Regions from separate parts of the Lactobacillus sp. X-49 genome, predicted to be linked through region 2. Evidence: riboswitches for the same ligand, from Rfam matches in the RefSeq annotation. Region 2 holds a riboswitch; each other region holds the start of a gene.
What was found. A riboswitch is a leader RNA that binds a small molecule or an ion and turns the genes downstream of it on or off. The one in region 2 is predicted to bind thiamine pyrophosphate.
Positions count from the first base shown of each region.

Region 1: another riboswitch for thiamine pyrophosphate. It lies ahead of ACYIAQ_RS07020 (ECF transporter S component); the one in region 2 lies ahead of ACYIAQ_RS03360 (ATP-binding cassette domain-containing protein).
Region 3: another riboswitch for thiamine pyrophosphate. It lies ahead of thiM (hydroxyethylthiazole kinase); the one in region 2 lies ahead of ACYIAQ_RS03360 (ATP-binding cassette domain-containing protein).

Region 1 covers NZ_JBXSQM010000013.1:32,727-40,267, reverse strand. Annotated here, with positions in the region: gene ACYIAQ_RS07050 (ATP-binding cassette domain-containing protein) at 1-225, shown strand, start outside; gene ACYIAQ_RS07045 (ABC transporter permease) at 218-943, shown strand; partial or broken gene ACYIAQ_RS07040 (helix-turn-helix domain-containing protein) at 1,124-1,498, shown strand; gene ACYIAQ_RS07035 (DUF2087 domain-containing protein) at 1,548-1,760, opposite strand; gene hpt (hypoxanthine phosphoribosyltransferase) at 2,368-2,937, opposite strand; gene ACYIAQ_RS07025 (M42 family metallopeptidase) at 3,177-4,259, shown strand; TPP riboswitch at 4,310-4,399, shown strand; gene ACYIAQ_RS07020 (ECF transporter S component) at 4,443-5,021, shown strand; gene udk (uridine kinase) at 5,067-5,708, opposite strand; gene ACYIAQ_RS07010 (PTS sugar transporter subunit IIB) at 6,418-6,753, shown strand; gene ACYIAQ_RS07005 (PTS sugar transporter subunit IIA) at 6,764-7,123, shown strand; gene ACYIAQ_RS07000 (hypothetical protein) at 7,435-7,541, shown strand, end outside.
Region 2 covers NZ_JBXSQM010000004.1:78,422-85,962, forward strand. Annotated here, with positions in the region: gene ACYIAQ_RS03330 (hypothetical protein) at 1-88, opposite strand, end outside; gene ACYIAQ_RS03335 (iron-sulfur cluster biosynthesis family protein) at 230-589, opposite strand; gene ACYIAQ_RS03340 (SLC13 family permease) at 778-1,878, shown strand; gene ACYIAQ_RS03345 (LemA family protein) at 1,966-2,538, shown strand; gene htpX (zinc metalloprotease HtpX) at 2,556-3,446, shown strand; gene ACYIAQ_RS03355 (helix-turn-helix transcriptional regulator) at 3,581-4,519, opposite strand; TPP riboswitch at 4,655-4,744, shown strand; gene ACYIAQ_RS03360 (ATP-binding cassette domain-containing protein) at 4,742-6,148, shown strand; gene ACYIAQ_RS03365 (energy-coupling factor transporter transmembrane component T family protein) at 6,158-6,811, shown strand; gene rlmH (23S rRNA (pseudouridine(1915)-N(3))-methyltransferase RlmH) at 6,848-7,327, opposite strand.
Region 3 covers NZ_JBXSQM010000009.1:29,502-37,042, forward strand. Annotated here, with positions in the region: gene ACYIAQ_RS05670 (helix-turn-helix domain-containing protein) at 1-101, shown strand, start outside; gene ACYIAQ_RS05675 (LytTR family DNA-binding domain-containing protein) at 287-745, shown strand; gene ACYIAQ_RS05680 (LiaF transmembrane domain-containing protein) at 742-1,497, shown strand; gene thiE (thiamine phosphate synthase) at 1,690-2,349, opposite strand; gene thiD (bifunctional hydroxymethylpyrimidine kinase/phosphomethylpyrimidine kinase) at 2,359-3,168, opposite strand; gene thiM (hydroxyethylthiazole kinase) at 3,178-3,966, opposite strand; TPP riboswitch at 4,045-4,145, opposite strand; gene ACYIAQ_RS05700 (alpha-L-fucosidase) at 4,963-6,201, opposite strand; gene ACYIAQ_RS05705 (PTS sugar transporter subunit IIA) at 6,248-6,580, opposite strand; gene ACYIAQ_RS05710 (DUF871 domain-containing protein) at 6,591-7,541, opposite strand, start outside.

The DNA.
Region 1 (7,541 bases), on a different contig from region 2:
AAAACAATCGATTTTTTTTGGCAGCAGCTGGATCATATTAACAGCACGGTTTTAACGACAACTCATGATTTTAACCAGATTGATAAGTATTTTTCTCGAGTTGTGTTGCTCAAAGATGGGCAAATTGCTCAGAATGTCAATGTTGATGAAATTCACCAGCATCATCAGACAATTGAACAGTGGTACCGGCATTTTAACGATGGCAAGGAGACTAATAATGATTAAATGGCTACAATTAAAAAATATTTTGCACAATCCTCGCTTCATAGTGTTTACAATTATTATTCCGATTTGCTGGTATATATTGATGCTGAATGCAATTCCTTCTTACACTGGTATCAATTATGCAATTTTCTTAATTGCCTGTTTGTGGGGGATTGTCGGCAACTCAGTTGTAACTTTTGGCAAAAGAATCAATACGGGCAAGCAGTATTATGCATTAAAAGATAAAACATCATTTTATTCCCTGGGACATTATTTGTTTGATCAGGTATTGCTGCAATTAATTCTGAATCTAATTATCATTATGGCGAATATTATTATCGGTGTTGGCTGCTCTAAGATAAAATTTGATGATAAATTGATTATTTGTATGCTGCTATTAAGCAGCGCTGGTATTTACAGTAGTGTGATCGGCTTTACATTAGGAATGCTCTTGCAAGAAGACACGCTTGATGAGTTAACTTTTTTCTTAATGCTAATTATGATGATGGTGATTAGTCCCTTTGAATTATTTAAACAAGATACTTTCACTAAATGGCTCACTAACTTGCAAAAAATGTTTCCCTTTCACTATATCTTTAGTGCAGTCAATGATTTGTTAACTAGACAATCCTTTGTTAAGGATTTAGCCTTGCTATGTTTAACATTTGTTGTCACACTAATTCCGTGGTTAATAATTATTTGGTGGAAAGATAAAAAGGGTACAATAAGTGCTTTTTAATAAATCACATGATTATGTTAAGTACTCTTGTTATCAACAATTTATATTGTAAATGTTAACAAACTTGTCGCTTATAGGCTACGCGAGGTTGTTAATTTTATCCGTGACTATAATGACTTAAACTTGAAAACTAAAAATCACCGCGAAAGAGAGTGGTTTCTAGCTTTTTTGTACAAAAATAAAGATGAGGGTGCAATACTTAATATTTTAAATTTACCCTCTTTATGTGGTATTGAAGATCCCAATTTGCGGCAACTAAAAAATAATCTTATTCTTGAGTATATAAATATCAGGCAGAAAGTGATCATGAACGAATTAAGGAGCGCCAACGTCAAGGTATCGAAATAGATAGCTAAAGCAGAAGGTCGCTATCATGGGCGTAAGCCTAAATATTCTAAAGATAGTCCACAATTGCAACACGTTTTTAGACTTTATAAGAGTGATATGACCGACACCAGAGTAGTAAAATTAACTGGTATCAATCGCGCAACTTTCATACGATATAGAAAAAAATTGAAATCGTTTATTAATCTTTCTATTATCACAAGGCGATAGAAAAAGCAGGCTTTTGGTGTTCATTTCAAAAGTACTACTTTCAAATAATTTATTTACTTCTCCAATATAATCTACCGTCATCCGTTCTATTCAAAAAGTTATATTCTATTAAATCACGTCTTCTTGTAACATAATTATCTATAAGTCCCATTAAAATGAGATTTACATCCTGTTCAGAGTATTTCTTTTCAGGCTCAAATTTAGTCGCTAAATAAGATAAGACAAGTAATCGATTTTTTTCTTTTCCCGGCCAAATTTTCACTCTACCTCTAGAATCGACGTACTTATCTAATGTAATGTTATGCTCCATTAACTCTTACTGCCTTTCTATTTAACAAATAGCTTATTCCAAATAAAACTATCCCTAAAGTTGCTAAAAAAATTTAAGCACTACCAATTCCAAAATTATCTGATATATAACCATTAATTGACAAAACAATTACAGAAACACCCGCATCAAGTGTATTACTGACTGAAATTATTGTTGCCCTATTAGATTCCATTGTAATACTTTGTTGTAGTATTGTCTCTTGAAGAATTTGTTCAATACTACCGAATATAGTATTGAGCAAAAAGAAAAATTTTGATAAGTTTAAATCTTTAATTAAACAATAAAAACAACTTAGAAATCAAGGACTTGGACCTTAAACTAATATGCTATTCATGACACAATATAGCTGTAAAGAAAAAGAAATCTTGCAAAACAAGACTTCCCTTCTAAATATCAAGCCTCCGCTTTAAATGCGGCTGACAATTATAGTTTTACGAAAGTATCTACCAATAACTAGCCAAAATAAAATTAACCCTCTAGATTGGACCAAAATCCATCTAGAGGGTTAACTTAACAGTCTTCTTTTTATTTGATTATTTTATTTATTGGTAACGCGTCCAATGATTTCAGGCTTAAGTACACCAATGTAGCGAAGATTGCGGTAGGCATTCATAAAATCTAGTCCATAACCAACAACAAATTCATTGCCTACTTTTGAACCATAATATTCAATATCAACATCGGTTCGTCTGTTAGTTTCTTTATTAAGTAGTACGCAGCATTTGACACTTTTGGCGCCTCGTTCTTTGAGCAGATTCTTCATATACTTTAAAGTAAGACCAGTATCAACAATATCTTCGACGATAAGTACATCGCGACCATTGACATCAGTCGTAAGATCTGAAATCAACTTAACTTTTCCAGAAGATTCAAACCCATTGCCATAACTGGAAACATCAAGAAAGTCAATTTCTTCTTTAACATCCATTTCTCGTACCAGGTCGGTTAAAAAGAATATTGCGCCTTTAAGTGCACCTACAATAAGAGGATTTTTTCCCGCATAATCTTCAGTTAGCTGTTTGCCTAGTTTAACGCACATTTTATGAATGTCGTTTTCGGTAAACAACTGATGGTCAATAATACTGTTAATATTGTCGTTTTTCGGCATTGATTTACCCTTTACCTTAAAATTTTTGAATTACTAATAGTATCGATTATATCATTTTATGGTTAAAAAAGCAGACTGTTTTAAACTTTTTTTGCCAATAGTTGTCTAAATTACGGACAAAATTATTATATTAAATAAAAATAGTAGGATTAACTGGATATTAACTTAAATTTATAGAGTTATTCCTAAAGTTTTTGTTACAATGAAGAAAGATATTAAATTAAAGAGAAGGCATTTAAATGAAAAAAGAAAAAGAAATAAAAATGCTTAAAGCCTTTGCGGATGCAAATGCGACGTCAGGCTTTGAAGAAGAATTTGTTAAATTGTTCACGCAAACTGTCAAAGATTTTGCTGATATCAAAGTTGATGGTATGCTTAATGTATACGCAGCTAAGAAAGAAAATCAAGCTGGACGGCCAGTAATTCAGTTAGATGCTCATTCGGATGCTGTTGGTTTCATTACTCAGGCAGTCAGACCAAATGGAATGATTAAATTTGTTCCCTTAGGTGGATGGGTAAAATATAATATACCAGCCTTGCGAGTAAAAATCAGAAATAAAGATGGTGAATATATTCCCGGCGTTGTTGCAACAAAGCCACCACATTTTATGACTGAAGCAGAAAGGAATAATGTTCCAGATGTTGCTGATATGTCAATTGATGTTGGTTCATGTTCACGTGAAGAGACCATCAATGATTTTAAAATTGATACGGGTTGTCCAATTTTTGTTGATGTAAAGTGTGAGTATAACGAAAAAACGGGATTATTCTTTGGTAAAGATTTTGATGATCGTTTTGGTGCAGCAGCAATGGCAGATGTTCTTGAAATTTTAAAAGAAGAAGAAACTGACTTTAATGTAGTCGCAGCTCTTTCTAGTCAAGAAGAAGTTGGACTTCGTGGTGCTTATGTGACTGCTCGAGCAGTCAAACCTGATTTAGCAATTGTACTTGAATCTTGCCCAGCCGATGATACTTTTACCCCTGAATGGTTGTCACAAACCGGTCTTAATCGTGGACCGATGTTAAGGGATATGGATACTACATTTTTACCGAATCCTAAATTCCAACAGTATGCTTGTGATTTAGCTGATAAGAATCACTTACCATATACACGTTCTGTTCGGACTGGTGGGGGACAAGATGGTGCAGCCATTTACTATGAAAATGGTGCGCCTACAATTGTTATTGGAATTCCAGTTCGATATGAGCATTCACCATATTGTTTTAGTTCATATCATGATTTTAAAGCTTCAGTAGATTTAGCTGTTGCAATTATTCGCGATATGACTAAAGAAAAACTGAATAGTTTTACTAAATTCTAGAATTAATTTGGTGAAATAATATTCTTTATGTTATACTTTAATAAATTATAGTTAGTCACTAGGGGTGCCACATAGCTGAGAAATACCCTCTGAACCTGAACGGGATAATACCTGCGCTAGGGAAGTGTTAAAGAAAAAATTTAACGTGTACTCCTATTGACTCAAGTTATAGGAGTATTTTTTATGTTTACAAGATCATCGAAATGGAATGTTAAGTCAATCATTTTAATCGCACTCATTGGAATAATTATGGGTGTGGTTTATACTTATGGTTTTAACTGGGCATACAATTTAATTAAGTTAATATTAATTCCAACTGGCTTTGCGCCTGTGACGGATACTGTGTTTACTGGATTATGGTTAATAGCTGCATCGTTAGCAATTTATTTTGTTCCAGCACCTGGTTCAGGAACAATTGGTGAATTATTGGCTGCAATTGTAGAAATGGCTATTGGCGGACAATGGGGTGCAATGACACTAATTTCCGGAATACTGCAAGGTGCAACGAATGAAATAGGCTTTTTCCCTAAAAAAAGTCGTTATCAAAGATTCTCATGGACAAGTGTACTGACAGGGGCAGTGTTTGCGGGCTTGGCTTGCTTTATATCTTCTTATATAATATATGGCTGGAATAAGTTCAGTTTTCAGCTTCAACTGGTTATGTTTATTACCAATTTAATTTCATCAATTGTTTTTGATGGTGTTTTAGTTAAGCTAATTACCAATTTGTTTGACCGTGCGTTAAAGCCAAAAGTCGATTAAACGTTTAATTACAAATAAAAACGAGAGAAAATTTGCTCTCGTTTTTTATTTGATATCCTTACTTAAAATTGAATGAACTTTAGTTGTTAACATGTCAATGGCTACATCATTGTCTCCGCCTTCTGGAATAATGATATCCGCATAACGTTTTGTGGGCTCAATGAACTGATGATACATCGGTTTAACTGTTCCTAAATACTGCTCAATAACAGATTCAATTGATCTACCACGTTCTTGAAGATCACGTTGCAATCGGCGGATGAAACGAATATCATCATCAGTGTCAACGTAAACTTTAATATCCATTAAATTACGTATTTCTTCGTTAGATAGAACCAAAATCCCTTCCAAAATAATAATATCAACCGGATCAGTATGAATGGTTTCCTTGCTTCTGGTATGTTCTTTAAAATCATATACAGGCATTTCAATAGCTTCATAATTAAGTAAGCTGCGTAATTGTTTCGATAATAGCGGGATATCAAAAGCATTAGGATGATCATAATTAATATTGAGTCTAGCACTCATTGGAATCCCTGTATTATCTTTATAATATGAATCTTGTGTCATGATTAAAACATGTTCATTTTCTTGCATCTGTTCGACAATTTTATGAGCAATGGTAGTTTTTCCACTACCTGAACCGCCGGTAATACCGATTACGACAGGTTTTTTAAGTTGAGACATTGAGACACTCCTTTTTATCAAATAACATTTTACTTTACTTTATCAAGAATTTCCAATAAGTACGTTAATACAAATTTTTTGTTTGAAATCGATTTATATATCATAATATGGGAAATAGATAATTTTAAAAACAAAGAGGAATAGTTATTAACTATAATTTAATGCCAGTTAAATATTTTATTGATGTGGTATAAACACATTGTTTTATTACGGATTCTAAAAGAAATTATGTTTCTGAAACTGTGGTAAGTTCTATAATTTAAAAAAATGTGGTATTATATACAATAATAAATGAAAAGACGCATTTAAGATTACGCCTGATTCTTCATATTGAGAGAAGGTAATATTTATGAATAACTTTTTTAATAGTCTTATTTTTAGTAGAATGGTAGGAATTATATTTATTTGTTTATCAGTATATGAGCTTATTAATGCTGTACGGTACACGAATGGTATTTTACACAAAGGGACGGACAATGGATTCTCTTTAGTAGCAATAGGTTATTCTTTCTTTTTCGGTATTATTTTATTGGGGATAGGAATTACAGGTCTCGTTCATCCATTTTAAATTTTTATATTTAGCTGGGCGTAATTCGGAGCTGAGAAATAATTGCACTAATCATCAAAAAAATGGAAAGCGCTATCCAAAAAAGTGATATAAGTGATATAATAGAATAAACTTATGATACATTTAGGAGGAAATATTATTATGGCAGAACAAACAATTATGCTAAATTGCAGTGCTGGTATGAGTACGTCTTTATTGGTAACTAAGATGCAACAAGCTGCTGAGGAGCAAGGACTTGATGTTAAAATTTTTGCTTGTCCAGCTTCAGAAGCTTCACAGCATCTTGATCAAGAAGAAATTGATTGTGTCTTGCTGGGACCGCAAGTCAGTTATATGAAAGATGATTTTGCTAATAAAGTTAAGGGCAAAGGTAAGGACGGAAAAGATATTCCTCTTGGTGTTATCAATATGCAAGCCTATGGCATGATGGATGGCAAGAAGGTTTTGCAACAAGCTCAAGATTTAATTAACGGCTAATTGGGGGATTATGATGGCAGAACAAAAGACAGCTGAACAAAAAGAACAGGAAACTTTGCAAGCAGCGATGGGGTTGATTGCAAATGGTGGCAATGCGAAGAGTCTGGCTTTTGAAGCTATTCGATTAGCCAAAAAGGGCGACATTGATGGCGCACGTGCTAAATTAAAGGAAGCAGATGATTCATTAACTGAAGCTCATAATTCTCAAACTGCGATGTTAACGCAAGAAGCGCAAGGCAATCATACACAAGTTACTTTGTTAGTTGTTCATTCACAGGATCATTTGATGAACGCAATTACTTTTAGAGACTTGGCTGGTGAAATGGTCGACTTATATGAAAAATTGTATAAAGCGGATGCATTAAAATAAAAACGTTGAATAAAAGTTAAAAAGCGAAGTTTTTACGACTTCGTTTTTTTGTGTGTCAAATTAAAGCTCTTTGTCAAATGATGTAGATATTCATAAATATTTTGCTTTCCTGTACTTGGCAGTTGGTTGCTTCAGTATTTTTGAATTATAAATTACTAAAACACATTGCTTTTTTAGCAATCAATGTAATTATACTCCGCTTTAACGCTTCACATACTACCTACTAAACTAATTGTAAAAAGTTATTTTTTATTATATAATAAATTCCAAAACTTGCTTTCATTATAAATAAAAGAGATATGCTCTAACTGGTGGTGATCCTGATAAATAATAGTCATAAATTAACTTATATTGTGATTACAATAATTATATTATTGGGAATATATATTTTTTGTTCTGAAACTTATATCTCTTATGA
Region 2 (7,541 bases):
CATGAGCAACGCGCTTTTTACCATTCTTCTTGTTTTTAGGTCTTTGGTTTGGTTCACAACCAGTATTATAGTTTTCACCTTTACGCATAGTACTATACTTCCTTTCAGATTTTCGAAAATCTTTTATAGTTTACCACGGAAAGTATAAACAAGCAAGGCTAGACCGCTTCCGCTTCTACTTTAAATTAGAAGCAGCAAAAAAGCAAACATTTAGTCTGCTATAATATTTTTACTTATATTGATTAATTGTAACAGCGCCATCAATTACACCACTATCATCAGAAAGGCTGATTGTAGCGTTCTTTTCGTCAATGACCAATCCACCATCTAAAAACTGCATTTCAGCTGGGCTAGTATATAAATCTAATCCAGCATTATTATCAATCTTTATTGTAAAGTCAGGGTCTGGTTGGTCAACCATAACTAACTGAAAGTTAGCACCAATCGTACAGGTACCACCAACATCAGAATATTTATTAGAACCATCGTTCAATGCTAATAAAACAACTTGTCCAGTCTTTACTTGTGACCTGATTTTATCAGCAGCACTGGATTTGATGTTTATTTTAATCGATTTAGAGTTTTCCATCTTCATTTCCTCCTAATCTTTACCATTTCCATGAGTATATGCTATATTACACAATCAAGTCAAAGTTTATGTTTACAGTATCACATTTTTTGTTACCATAGAATTTTGTTATTGCTAACAAACAAAAAAAAGCTCAAAATGTATATAGCGATACATAGATGAATATAACTTGTGAAAGGGGACATTTTATGTCCAGCTTAAAAAAGATTTTTAGTGACAGAATCTTGCAAATTACTATTGTGGTAACAATTATTAGTCTGTTTTTTGCTAGACCGCGAATTGAGGATATCAATTTGCATACGATATTTTCAATCACAACAATGCTAATCATCATCCAAATTTACGCCTACTTACATGTACTTGATGTTCTGGCATATAAACTTACTAGCGTCGCTGATAATATGCAAAAGTTAAATATTCTGTTTACATTACTGGCAATTATTTCTGGGATGTTTCTGGGAAATGATATAACGGCACTTACCTTGATTCCGCTATACTTAAACATTGCTAAACGTTGCAAACTGCCACAAATTTTACCAGTCACCTTAATCGGGATGGGAGCAAATATTGGGGCAGCATTTACACCTTGGGGTAATCCACATAACATTTTTTTGGTTAGCAAATATTCGGTTGGCGCGTTTGAATTTTTTTCATGGTCATTACCTTATTTACTGGCATCAGTATTAATTTCCTTGATTATTTTTTATTTTATTCCACGTAAACAAATTCCAAGACAAGATATTAAGCCAATCAATATTAGTGTACGTCCTACTATTATAACTACAATCGTTTTTGCCTTATTCTTTTTGGGTGTTTTCAAGATTATCAACATTGTAATTCCTATGATCATTGCTATTATTTTAGCCCTTGTAATCAATCCACGAATCTTACTGAAAATTGACTATGCCCTACTTTTAACCTTTACCTGCTTCTTTATTTTTATTAGTGATATTCAACAGATCCCAATCATTGTCACCCTTATCCATACGATGATTAATTCGGAACAATCGACATATTTTACCTCAATTCTTTCTAGTCAAATTATCAGCAACGTTCCAGCAACTATTTTAGTAGGAAAATTCACACCATACGCTAAAGCTCTATTTTTAGGTTCTAACATTGGTGGTTTCGGTTCACCAATCGGATCAATGGCTAACATGCTTGTCTTAAAAACTTTTACCCAAAACGCTACCGTTTCCAGAAGTGAATTTTTCAAAAAATGGCTAATTATGCAACTAATTAGTTTAATTATTTTAACAATAGTCGGTTGGTTATTATTACTTATTTAAAAACTATTTATCAGTAATCACTTTTGTATTCAAATAACATATAATCAGTTATAATTGATTAAATACTTATCTTAAGGAGGAAAAGTAATGTTTAGTTTATCATTCAGCTTATTTTGGATAATTGTCGTTATCCTTGTTTTATTAATTGCCATTTATATTACTATTTATAATAGTTTGCAAAAATCCAAGGTCTACATTGATGAATCGTGGAGCCAAATTGACGTACAGTTAAAACGACGTAATGACTTAATTCCCAATTTAGTGGAAACAACTAAAGGCTACGCCAAACATGAAAAAGAAACCCTTGAGAACGTCGTTCAACTGCGAAATCAACTAAATAATGTTCCTACTAATGATCATACTCAAACATTAAAAGTTTCTAATCAAATTTCTGATGCTTTAAAGACTATCTTTGCTTTGTCAGAAAATTATCCTGACTTAAAGGCTAACCAGAACTTCCTAAAATTACAGGAGGAATTGACCAATACCGAAAATAAAATTGCTTATTCGCGGCAGCTCTATAATTCATCGGCAGCTCTTTATGATCAAAAAATTCTAACTTTTCCGTCGAATCTAGTTGCTCATATTCATGGCTTTAAGAAAGTTGATTATTTACAAACAAGTGAAGCGGAAAAAGAAGTACCAAAAGTTAAGTTTTAAGCGGCAGGATAATTCTTATGTTATTTCAACAAATTGCCCGCAATAAGCGCAAAACAGTTTGGATAATGACTTTATTTATCATCATTCTTGCATTAGTTGGTGCTGGATTAGGATACATTTTTGGCAACCGACCAATTTTAGGGTTAATTATTGCTTTGTTTTTTAGTGTAATTTACATGTTAATTGTTCTACCTAATCCAGCAAATATGGTGATGAGTCTAAACCATGCTCAAGAAGTAAGTGAACAAGATCACCCTGAATTGTGGCATGTTGTTCAAGATATGGCAATGGTCGGTAAAGTCCCAATGCCACGCGTTTTCATTATTAATGATCAAAGCCCAAATGCTTTTGCCACGGGACGTGACCCTAATCATTCTGCTGTTGCAGTAACACAAGGTTTACTTGATTTAATGAACCGTGAAGAACTTGAAGGTGTGCTAGGGCACGAAATTTCACATATCCGTAATTACGATATTATGGTTTCAACAATTGCGGCTGTCTTAGTAGGTGTAATTTCCTTCTTATCAGGAATTGCCAGTCGTTACATCTGGTGGATTGATGACGATGACCGTGATACCAATTCGAGTAATGGGTTAGAGGTAGTTTTTAAAGTTGTTGCAATTCTTTTTGTCCTTATCTTAGGGCCACTTTGTGCCAGTTTGGCACAAATGGCTTTATCACGTAACCGTGAATACTTAGCTGATGCATCTTCAGTTGAGTTAACACGTAACCCCCAAGGCTTAATTTCTGCATTAGAGAAAATTGAAGGTTCTGACCCAATGAAGAAGGCAGATCCTAGTAGTGCAGGAATGTATATCGAAAATCCGTTAAACAAAAAGGGAGTTTCCAATTTATTTGACACACATCCTCCAACAGAAGAACGTATTAAGCGGTTAGAAAAAATGTAATTTTTTTAATTAACAACTAAATGAGGTGTCTTGAGTTATATACTCGAAACACCTCATTTTTAGTTAGTCAGTATATTTAAAATTTCAAAATTGCTAGCAGGTAATTTTCTTGATAGCTTATTAGTTACCATTAATCATTTTAAATTAATATTAGCCTGCCGGAACAATTCTGTCCGCATTTGCACTGGAGTTTCATGGTAATACTCATTAAACTTCTTATAAAAAAAGGACTTCCCACTATAACCAACATGGGCAATAATCTCTTTAATCGAAATATCCGGTCGAGCAAGCAAATTACGAGCTTCTTGCATTCTTCTTTCATCGACATGTTCAACAAAACTTTTACCGGTTTTTTGTTTTACTAAACTAGAAAAATAATTAGTGTTAAAGCCGAAATATTGAGCAGCCTGGGCAAGCGTTACCTTTGCATAATTATCATCAATATATTGCTCTAACGTAGTAGGCGCAAATTCTTGAATAGTATCAGGAATTACTATTAGATCGCGGTTTCTAATAGTCGTTATGAAAAGTATGCTTAATTGTGCAATAATCATGCTTTGGGTAAACATATTTTGATTTAGATATTCATCAATAATTTCTTTAAGTAATTGTGCTGGTTTTGACATGGGTGAACTTTTTATATAAAGTAATTGTCTTATTTTTAAAGCATCATGGACATTATTGATTACATTTCGTTCGCTTGGATCAAGTACACCTGCGTTAATCAAAAAGGTTTTAAAATTTAAATTAGAATTAAATTCAAGTTTTAGTAACACATTTCCTTTTAGTTGTGTTTGCACATCATACTCACACTTACGTCGCAAAATCATGATATTTCCTGGCCCTAACTTTAACTCACGGCCATTATTTCTAATCTTGGTTTTACCAGTAATTTCGTAAAGAATAGTAGTATTGGTAGTCTGATACCTGTGTATACCTGCATTACGGTTTTCAAGATAAGCTGTAAAGATATCAAAACTGCTATTTCCTACCTTTAATTGTACTTCATTTGAATCAACATCCTCAGCATCCAGAACACTTGCTAAATATTGTTCTAGTTTAAACGCTACCATAAATTCACCTTCTTTAAATAGTGACTGCTTTATAATTTTATTATATATTAATGAATTTTATCCTACTGGTCAATAACTATCCCATTATAAAAAATTTCTTCTACTAGACAGTAAATCTGCTTTTAGATATAATGAAATCAATTATCGGGGTGCCAAAAGGCTGAGAATATACCCGCTGAACCTGCTATGGTTAATACCAGCGAAGGGAAAATTAATGATTTCATGTCGTCAGACCCTTTTGGTTATGATGGCTTTTTTATATTGAGGATAAAATTGATTACAAGTAAAAATTTGACTTTTTCATATGATAAACAAAATACTATTTTAGAACAAACTAATTTGTCCATCCCAACAGGTGAATTTTCGCTATTAATCGGACCCTCAGGATGTGGCAAATCAACCTTTTTAAAAATACTAGCACAACTCTATCCTAAATATGCCGGTACAATTAGTGGTTCAATTAACTTGGATAACCTTCAAACTGCGATGATGTTTCAAAAAGCTAGTGAACAATTTACAATGGCAACTCCTCGAGAGGAAATTGTTTTTGCTTTAGAAAACTTACAAATTAGTCGTGAGCAATACCCAACAAGATTACAACAAGCTGTCGATTTTGCCGAGATTAGCCATTTACTTGATCAAAAAATTAATACTATGTCAGGAGGCGAACAGCAGCGTGTTGCCCTGGCAGTACTTGTAGCAATGGATGTTAATGTTTTTTTATTGGATGAGCCTTTCGCTAGTTGCGATCCCACCACTCGTAAATTCTTAATTACCAAATTGGCTCATCTGCGTGATTTAGGCAAAACAATCTTTCTTAGCGATCACATTCTTAGTGATTATGTCGGAATTTGCGACAACTTGTTTCAGTTTCGTGATAAAACGATTGTCAAACTAAAAGAAAAAGAAAAAAAGCTGCTACTGCACACTAATGATCAACATCCTACCTATTCTTTCTCCATTCCAGTGCATGAAAGTAGTTGCTTTACTTTCGCCAATACTGAAATCAAACAAAATCGATTATTATTATCCCAACACGAATTACAAATTATTGCTGGCAAAACAACGTTAATTACTGGGGCAAACGGCGCAGGAAAAACCTCACTATTTGAAGCATTAACCAAAATGCTACCTTATGAAGGCAACTTAACTTTTAACAAACAAGAAATTTGTCAACTTTCGCCCCGCAAATATTTACGGCAAGTTGGGCAAGTTTTCCAAGAAGCAACCGATCAATTTATTAATGTTACTGTACTAGATGAACTAAATCTGAGCAAGAAGCAACGCTCTGACAATTTTTTTACTGATCAAAGAATTCAGCAAGCTTTAGTAAACTTGAATTTAGATCAACTTCTAGATCAGGTAGTTTATTCTCTTTCGGGTGGACAACAAAAGAAATTACAAATACTACTAATGTTAATCTCTAACCAGAAGGTACTACTCTTAGATGAGCCACTCAGTGGGCTTGATCAAGACTCGGCACTTCAAGTCATGAAATTATTAAGACAAAGTCAAATAGACAGGAAACAAACACTACTTATTATTAGTCATGAATTAACTAACCTTGCTAGTTGGTGTGACTATCATCTTGTTTTAGCTAATCATCAATTAACTTATGTCACTAAATGAGGTATACCATTGAACCCTAGTTTTAAATTTCTCTTAGCATTAATTATTTCTTTAGAAATATCTTTTGAGTCCAGTTTGGCAACCAACTTCCTAATTATCAGCATCAGTATTATTTACTTACTAATTAAGCATGTTAAATTGAAAAACTTACTTATAACGTTGTTTGCCCCACTACTAGCGGCAGTTACTATCTTTGCCACCCTATATTGGTTTGCGCCACAACCAAATTTAACCAATGCTCTCAGCTTATCTAGTCGTATTTACGTCTACACTTTAACAATTTATTGCGTAGCAGTTGATACCAGTGCCGAACAAATGGCTCGCTCTTTCGAACAAAATTTTCATTTACCAAGCAAATTCGCTTATGGGGTTTTAGCAGCCCTCAACATTGTGCCACAAATTAAACAAGCAATTAGGCAAATTCGCACGGCTGCAATGATGCGGGGTATTTACCTTGGTTTCTGGTCACCTACTCTATATTTCAAAGCAATTCTTGTAGCCCTAAATTCTGCTGAAAACTTGGCTCAAGGAATGGAGTCTCATGGCTATCATGAGAATGCAACACGTTCAGTAATTATAAAAATACCGATTAAGGTAAGTGATTGGACTATAAGTATTATAATTTTGCTAATAGTTAACTTAAGCCTATTTATATTGCATTAGCTTAATAAAAAATGATCGTTTTGATATGACCACTTTTTATTTATGGTAAGTACTACCACTAATAATCATGAAAGCACGGTAAATTTGTTCAATTAATACTACTCGCATTAATTGATGAGGTAATGTCAATTTACCAAAACTTAGTAATTCATCCCCACGTTCATTTACAGCTTGACTTGTTCCGAGACTTCCTCCAACAACAAAAGTAATATTTGAATGACCATAGATTGCTAAATTGTTAATTTCTTGAGCAAATTCTTCACTAGAACGTTGCTTACCTTTAATTGCGGTAACAAAAACATATTCTTTATCTCTAATTTTTTGCAGAATTCGTTGACCTTCAATTTCTTTAACCTTATCTTGCTCTGCTACACTTAACTTCTCAGGAGCTTGCTCATCAGGAACCTGAATTACTTCAATTTGGGCAAAGCGACTAAGTCGCTTCTGATATTCTGCAATTGCATCCTTAAAATACTTTTCTTTTAGCTTACCAACACAAATAATTTTTATCTTTATCGCCATTTTATCCCTCAATTCCCAATCTTTTCACTATGTTTTTCCACACCTGTGAAAAACATAAATCAACATTTTGTGGTTATAATATAAAATACTCTCTTAACTTGTGGTTCTTGATTTTTTTGATCTTTTACAACTTTTTTTACTCACAAATTTATTGTGGTTATTCAATTTTACAAACTTTAAATCCCTTAAAGCTAATATATAAGCCTTA
Region 3 (7,541 bases), on a different contig from region 2:
ATTTAGATATTTGTCGAATAGCAATTGAGAATTTTTCTTTATTGGGTATGCCTGAGTATGGCAAAGAATTAGAACGATTTTTTAAAAAACAAAATGGTTAATCATTAGCTGGTGATCTTTCTTGGCAGAATCTTTTCAATTACTTGTAAAAAAATTATGACTATTATATTCACTTATTAAAATTGACCGCTTACTTAGATAAAGGAACCACTTGCACCATGTTGCTGGCTTTTACGTTTAAATTAGGGTTTAATTAAAATTACCAATTGAAGGGCAGGTGAGAGTTTTGAAAGTTAAAATTGATTTGAATGCGGATACTGCTGAAACAATGGTTACTATTCAGGCACCAGAATTAACAGCTGAAGTGGAAGAAATCTATCGGCAACTGCAAGAACTAAGTGAACGACCCAATCAATTAGAATGTTACAAAAATGAGCTGACATACTATTTAAATTTAGATGATATTCTATTTTTGGAAACTGAAGGTCGCCAAGTAGTTGCGCATACAAAAGGTAATTCTTTTAGCGTTAATTATAAATTATATGAATTAGAGAAATTACTTAGCTGGCAGTTTATGCGTGTTTCTAAATCAACTATTTTAAATTTAAAACAGGTTTATGCATTAACTAGATCAATTTCTAATTGCCAAGTACATTTTCGAGATTCTTACAAAGTTGTTTACGTTTCACGCCGTTATTATCATAATTTGAGTGATAAATTAAATGAGAGAAGGTCCTTATCATGAGAAAACAAAAGATTAAAGAAATTTTGTGGGGCATTGGTTTAGTGGCAGCAGCCGTTTTCTTAATTCTTAATCAATTACAGCTTTTATCTTTTCACTTAGGCTTGGCCACTATTTTTTGGACAGTGATTTTTGCAGTAAGCTTAATCAATAGCCTCGTTAATCATAATTTATTTGGTACAGTATTTTCAGTCGCTTTTTTATTAATTGTTTATGCTGAGCCACTACACATCACCAGTATTGTTCCGTGGACGTTACTTTTAGCAACTTGCTTAGTGTATGCGGGATTACATTTGATTTTTGCAAAAAGTTGGCATCACTATCACACATCTTATTTTTTCAATAAGCGTCAAAGCAGAGGTTGGACGGATGGCGAATTCACCTCTACCAAAAGTGATTTTGGTGATGACGACAATGAAAATGATGAACGTCATATCGTGATTAACCAAAAATTATCGGAAGTTTCGCGCTACGTTCATTCACAAAACTTAGAAACAGTCACTATTAATTCAACAATGGGTACAACTAGTGTCTATCTAGATTCTGCTAAACCTGCTGGCGATACGGTGGTAATTAATGTCAATGCTTTAATGAGTGAGATCGCAATCTACTTGCCGTTGTCATGGAAACTTAAAGACAATTTAGCTACTATTTTGGGTGAAGTAGAAATCAACGGTACAGCAAAAGGCAATGGTCCAACGGTAATTCTTCAAGGATCAAGTAGATTTGTCTCAATTTCGATTAATTATGTTTAAAAGAGCCGTAACAATGCACCTAACTGTATTAAAAAATGCCCTAGTATCGAAAAAATTTGAAGCAAAGTAAAGATTACTCTTATGAAGTATATTTAAAGAAGCTAAAAAAGGCAGTACTTAAGGTAGTACGGTAGTACTGCCTTTTTTGAAGATAACTAAGGTTTTAAATAACGAGGAAGAAGCTAACAGCTATTATTGTCGCTGCCAATTGGTGGTAAGCATTGCTGTAACAGTCTTTTGAATGTTCTTACTTTGGGAAATCATTGAAATAACTGCTGCGCCAGCTGCTCTAGTTTGAGCAATTGCCGGCAAGTCATAAGTAGTTATCCCACCAATTGCAACAATAGGTCGTAATGAATGTGTGACTAATTGCCGTAAACCATCAAGACCAATTTCAGGATCAGCGTCATTTTTTGACTGAGTGGCAAAAATTGGGCCACAACCATAATAGTCAATCCCATTAATTCGGTTACCTTGCTCAATTTCAGGTAGAGTAGAACAAGAATAACCAACAATCATTTGTTGACCAACATCAGCAATAACTTGTTCAATTGATTCATCAGTTTGTCCCACGTGAATACCTTCGGCTCTAACCTCTTTTGCTAAGTTGACATCATCGTCAACAAAAAAGGGTACGTCATATTTTTGACAAAGTTCGTGTAACTGAATTGCCATTGGTAAGCGATCTTTTTTACTTAGAGTCGATTTAGCTCCCTTATCACGAAACTGATAAGCTGTTATTCCTGCTTTTAATGCTTCTTCCACAAGCTGTGGTAATGTTTGGTGAGGAGAAAGATCCTGTGTGCCACAAATAAAGTAAGAATGCAGGATATTAGATTTAAATTGTTTCATATTTTTTTCCTATCTAACTTTGGCCCAGTGATTGAGTGGACCATGGCCATGACCGACCTGAATAGTTTGTTCAATGGTAGCAGCAACATATTTTTTGGCAACTTTAATTGCTGTTGGTAGCTCATTTCCGAGAGCTAATTGAGCGGCAATTGTTGCTGCTAAAGTATTACCCGTTCCGTGGGTACGTGCTGTATTTGTGCGTGGACTGCTTATCCAAAAATCAGTGCCATCTTCTAAAAGGGTATAGTCGCTAACATGTTTATCTTTAGCATGTCCCCCTTTAATTAACACGTTTTTAACACCCATTTTTTGTAAGGTAAGTGCTAATTTCGGATATTCTTCTTTCTTTGTTATTTTTATTCCGGTTAGTTCTTCAGCTTCAGGTAAATTGGGTGTGACAAGATCTGCTAAAGGAAGTAATTCTTCTCTAACGGTTGTAATCGCATCTTTACTTAATAAAGTAGCACCTCCCTTGGCTATCATTACCGGGTCAACGATAGTAGGACCAAAATTGTATTTTTGTAAATTAAGTGCAACTTGGTGAACATGAGCTGAATCACCAAGCATGCCGGTTTTGCAAGCCCGAATTTTGAAATCATTAGCTAGAGAAGCAAACTGGGCATCAACCATATCTAAGGGAAGTAAAAATGAGTTTTGTACACCCAAAGTATTTTGGGCTGTAACAGCTACTACTACTGCTGTACCAAAAACATGTTGCATTTGAAATGTTTTTAGATCAGCCATAATCCCAGCTCCACCACCTGAATCGGTACCTGCAATAGTTAGCACTTGCGGAAAAGAATTAATTTCTTGCTTCATGGTTATCTCCTAATCAAAATGAGCGATTTTTTCAATATCAGCAGGTTGAACCTCAGCTAGATAGTCCAGCAGGTATATACCAAATGAACCAGGTCCAACTTGAGGCTGATTTTTGACGAGCAGTTCCCCTGTAGCAGCGAAAATTAGTGTAGCAATTATTGCTGCTTCATAAGGATCTTTTTCAATAGCTGCAAAAGCTGCGACAATACTGGAGAGCATGTCTCCTGAACCAACGTGCGCTTGGAATAAGGGCGTTCCGTTATAAATATGTGTAACGTGAGTACTATCGCTAATTGTATCTGTAGCACCACTAGCAATTACAACACAGTTAAATTTTTGAGCCGTTTTTAAAGTAATCTCATCTAAATCATTATTGCCATCTCCTGCATCAATTCCTTTAGATTGCCATTCAAAATTACCTAAAGTAGCAATTTCACCAGCATTTCCACGAATAATTTGAATTGGGAATTCCGATAACAAATGTATAGCCGTGTCAAGTCGGTATTTGTTCGCACCAACTGCGACAGGATCAAGTATAATTGGTTTATTATCTGAGGATGCTTTTGCTGCGATTTTCTCCATATATTCGACTTGGAGCTTGGTTAAGGTGCCAAGATTAAGGGTGATACTTGCAGCTAATTGAGCCATTTCTTCAGCTTCTTCGATTTCCTGACTCATGATAGGCGATGCACCGATGGCATTAAGACCATTGGCTACATCTTGAACAGTAACAAAATTGGCGGCATTTAAAACAACGGGATTTTGTTGTCGTAACTTATTGAGCATGTCTAACTTCATAATTCATCTCCTAAAAATAAAGAACCATGGGCTTTTTCGAGCAAATAAAAAGCTTTGATACCGGATGGTGTCAAAGCATAATTGGATAAGGCACGTTCCTACGCAAGAATTAGCTTACAGGTTCAAAGGGTCTGGAAAAAATTCCATCTCAGCCTCAATGGGCTCCCCTCGTGTTATCACTTTTATTATAGCGATATTTAAGAAGTAGTACAATATAAAATGCTAAATAAAGGTAGTTTATAAAGAGAAAGAAAATGATTAGATTTACAGAAAAACTTTATGAAACTGTATATGATCTTTGGCAACAGAGTATGAAACATCCATTTATTATCGAATTAACAATCAATAATTTGCAAAACAACTAATAGAATTGAACTTGAATATAAATACAAGTTCAAGAAGTATAAGTTTCCAAACTTCAGATGATGAATTTGCTAAAGCTAAACTACTCAAGGCTAGTTATGAGCTTCCAATTGAAAAAATTGATACTGAAGAAAAAGCAGAAGCTTTTTAAATGATGATGGTGGATATTAATGGGTGCGGATACTTTATATTGGGCTTATGTTAGTTTCATTGATATTAAGGGTGGTAAAACTCGTCCAGTTTTATTTTTAAGACAAGATTAAAAAAGCTATTTTCTTTTTAGACTAACTTCAAAATATAAGGATAAATCTTCTCTTTTCAAAAATAAATATATTGAAATAAAGGATTGGCAACAGGCAGGATTAAGCAAACCTTCATGGGTCGATATTTATAAAATCTACGAATATTATCAAAGATGGATCGATACGTATGACTGCGAATAGTATAAAGCAAATGTTAAAAGAATACTAAATCTGACAGATTTAATTGCTGAAAAGCAACGCAACAAATGAAGATAGCAGTTATTACGAGTTACAATTTTGGTAAATAACTTATGAAAAAGAATAAAAGAAAACACACGATTTCTCTATAATAAAGAAATCGTGTGTAAAAAATAGATTTGACCAAATTTACCTAACGTTGTTTATAAAAAATTTTAGCAACGCGCTCAATTAAATTTGTTCCATATTCAAAACCATCAGCTAAAATTTCTAGTCTTTTACTATTTATATTTTGGCTGAATTTTACACTTTTATTATTATCTAACCAAGTAATATGATCGATTAATCGATTATCCCAGTCTTTAAATATAATATTACGATCTTTTTCTCCACCAAGGACTACATTATTATTTCCAACGTTACCTAAATTATCAACAAAGAGATAACGTCCTTTAATAAAATCATAATTATTAGAAATTGAAGTATTAGTTAAGTTTTCATAATTAGGAGTATTATAAATTGCTTCGTGATTTATATTCATCCATTTTCTAACAACTTCGAGTAATGAACGACAGTGAATGTTTAAAGATCCGTCAAATTCTGGTCCTACGTTGATTAATAAATTTGCTCCAACTTTGCGTGTACGACAAATTTGTTCAATCAATTGTTGGGCAGAAATATAATTAAGATCATTTTTAGCATTTCCCCAGTGTTTGTTTAATGTTAAAGACGTTTCTGCCGCAAAATAATGATTATGTTGCACGTGATTAATGTTTTTGGGATTACCACGTTCAAATGTTAAAACATCTACGTTTGTGCCATCATTTTGGCCCTGTTTTTCTAATCCTGTATTATTTGTAATAATTGCTTGTGGTTGTAATTCTCTTATTTCATTGTAAAGTTTTTCTTCTTGCCAATCAGCTTTAGGCTTATTCCAATTTCCATCAAACCAAAACCCACTTATTTCACCGTAGTTAGTACAAAGAAGTTTAATTAAATTGCGTAGTTCTTTTAAATAACCATTAAAATTTTGATAATATTTGTTATTATTCCAATCATAAGTAGCAAAATAGATAAATGGTTTAATTTTTTGTTTATGACATTCACTAGTGAAAATTTTAATAATATCTTTTTTAAATGGAGTATGTACACTATCAAAATTACTGATTCCTTTAGTATCAAATAGATAGAAACCATCATGGTGTTTAGCAGTTAATACAATATATTTAAATCCTGACCGTTTTGCCATTCTAACTAAATTTTTAACATTTTCTTCTGCAGGATTGAAGTTCTTAAAAGCAGTTTGATACTCAGGAATATTTAAGATGTTTTGAGACCATTCTCCCCTAGAAAACTTTGAATACAACCCCCAATGAACGAATAATCCTATACCCATTTTTTCAAAATTTTTAATTTTGGTTTCTATTTGCATAATTTTTCTTTCAATTGATTTATAATTATTAATTTAAAAAAAGTTTTTATTTGTGCAATTGATTTTGTTTCAATTTATTTAATTCTAAATTAGTTTCAATTAATTCATTTGCAAAATCTAAAAAGCTTTCTGCTGTAATCATTTGATCTTCTGCATGCATATAAAGAGGATCAATTTTGCTTTTACCAGTTTTAGCAAAAGATGATAAAACTTTCATATGAGCCTGTTGAGCTTTTTTAAGTTCTTCTTTTGCTGAATTAATCAGTGGGTATGGATCCATATTGCTAGTTCTAGAGCGAGTGACTGCTTCCATAATTTCAGTTTTGGCTTGTCCTGAGTGGCTAATAATTTCAAAACTAATTTCTTCTAATCCTTCCATAATTTCTCCCTTAATAGTTATCGATATCAATGAATTTAAATTTATCCCACGGATCAATAAAATTAATGAATTGTAAGTCACTTGGTATTATTTGTGCTACTACATTCTTTAAATGATCTTGATTATCCATTTCTTGTTTAACAATATTTAATTCTCCCTTATACTGTTTAAAATTGTTATTACCAATTGTAATCATTCCTCGTTTTAAAGTATTTATAGGATTATTGACTGGTAAATCTTGATGATTATATTTCAATTTTACAAAAGTAGAGCGTATTGAATAACTGTTAATATCTCCTCGATTAAAGTGAAGATTATTAAGAACAATTTCTTTTTCTAAATCTGTAACTGTTGGAATAAATTTAATAAAAAATTGTGGAATATTTAAATTTAATTTTGCGATTTTCTCTAATTCTTCTTTACTAGCAAAGGAATTCCCTATGATAATATCATCAATTAATTGTGTATTAATTAAATATTGAGCTTGTTTTTCTATTGGTAATTCTCTATGAATTTCTAAAGTAGGTAATCCTGCATTATAAGGATGTGGTCCAATTTTAGCAGAAGGAGAAGAAATAAAAGCGGCTGTACGAATTCCTAAATTGTGGTATTTACGAGTTGTATTTAAGAAATAATTTGTATCTAAGCCGGTATAACGTTGTGGGTAAAAATTGTGGCAACCTATAATTTTTTCTTTAATAGGCTTATAGCTCAATATATTAGCCAAATTTCCTGTATCATTGCTAATATTAATTTCAATTGTTAAATCTTTATTATTATAAGTCATAATTGATTCAGGCAGTCCATCAAAATTAGAATCTAATCTGACAATATCAGCACCTAATTCTTTGAAAAAAGACAAATCATTATAACTTATATTTAAGCTATCAAATAAATTTGGATTAACATCTAAACTGATCCACATCTTGCGTTGACGAGCATGAAACAAAACTTTTCTGAA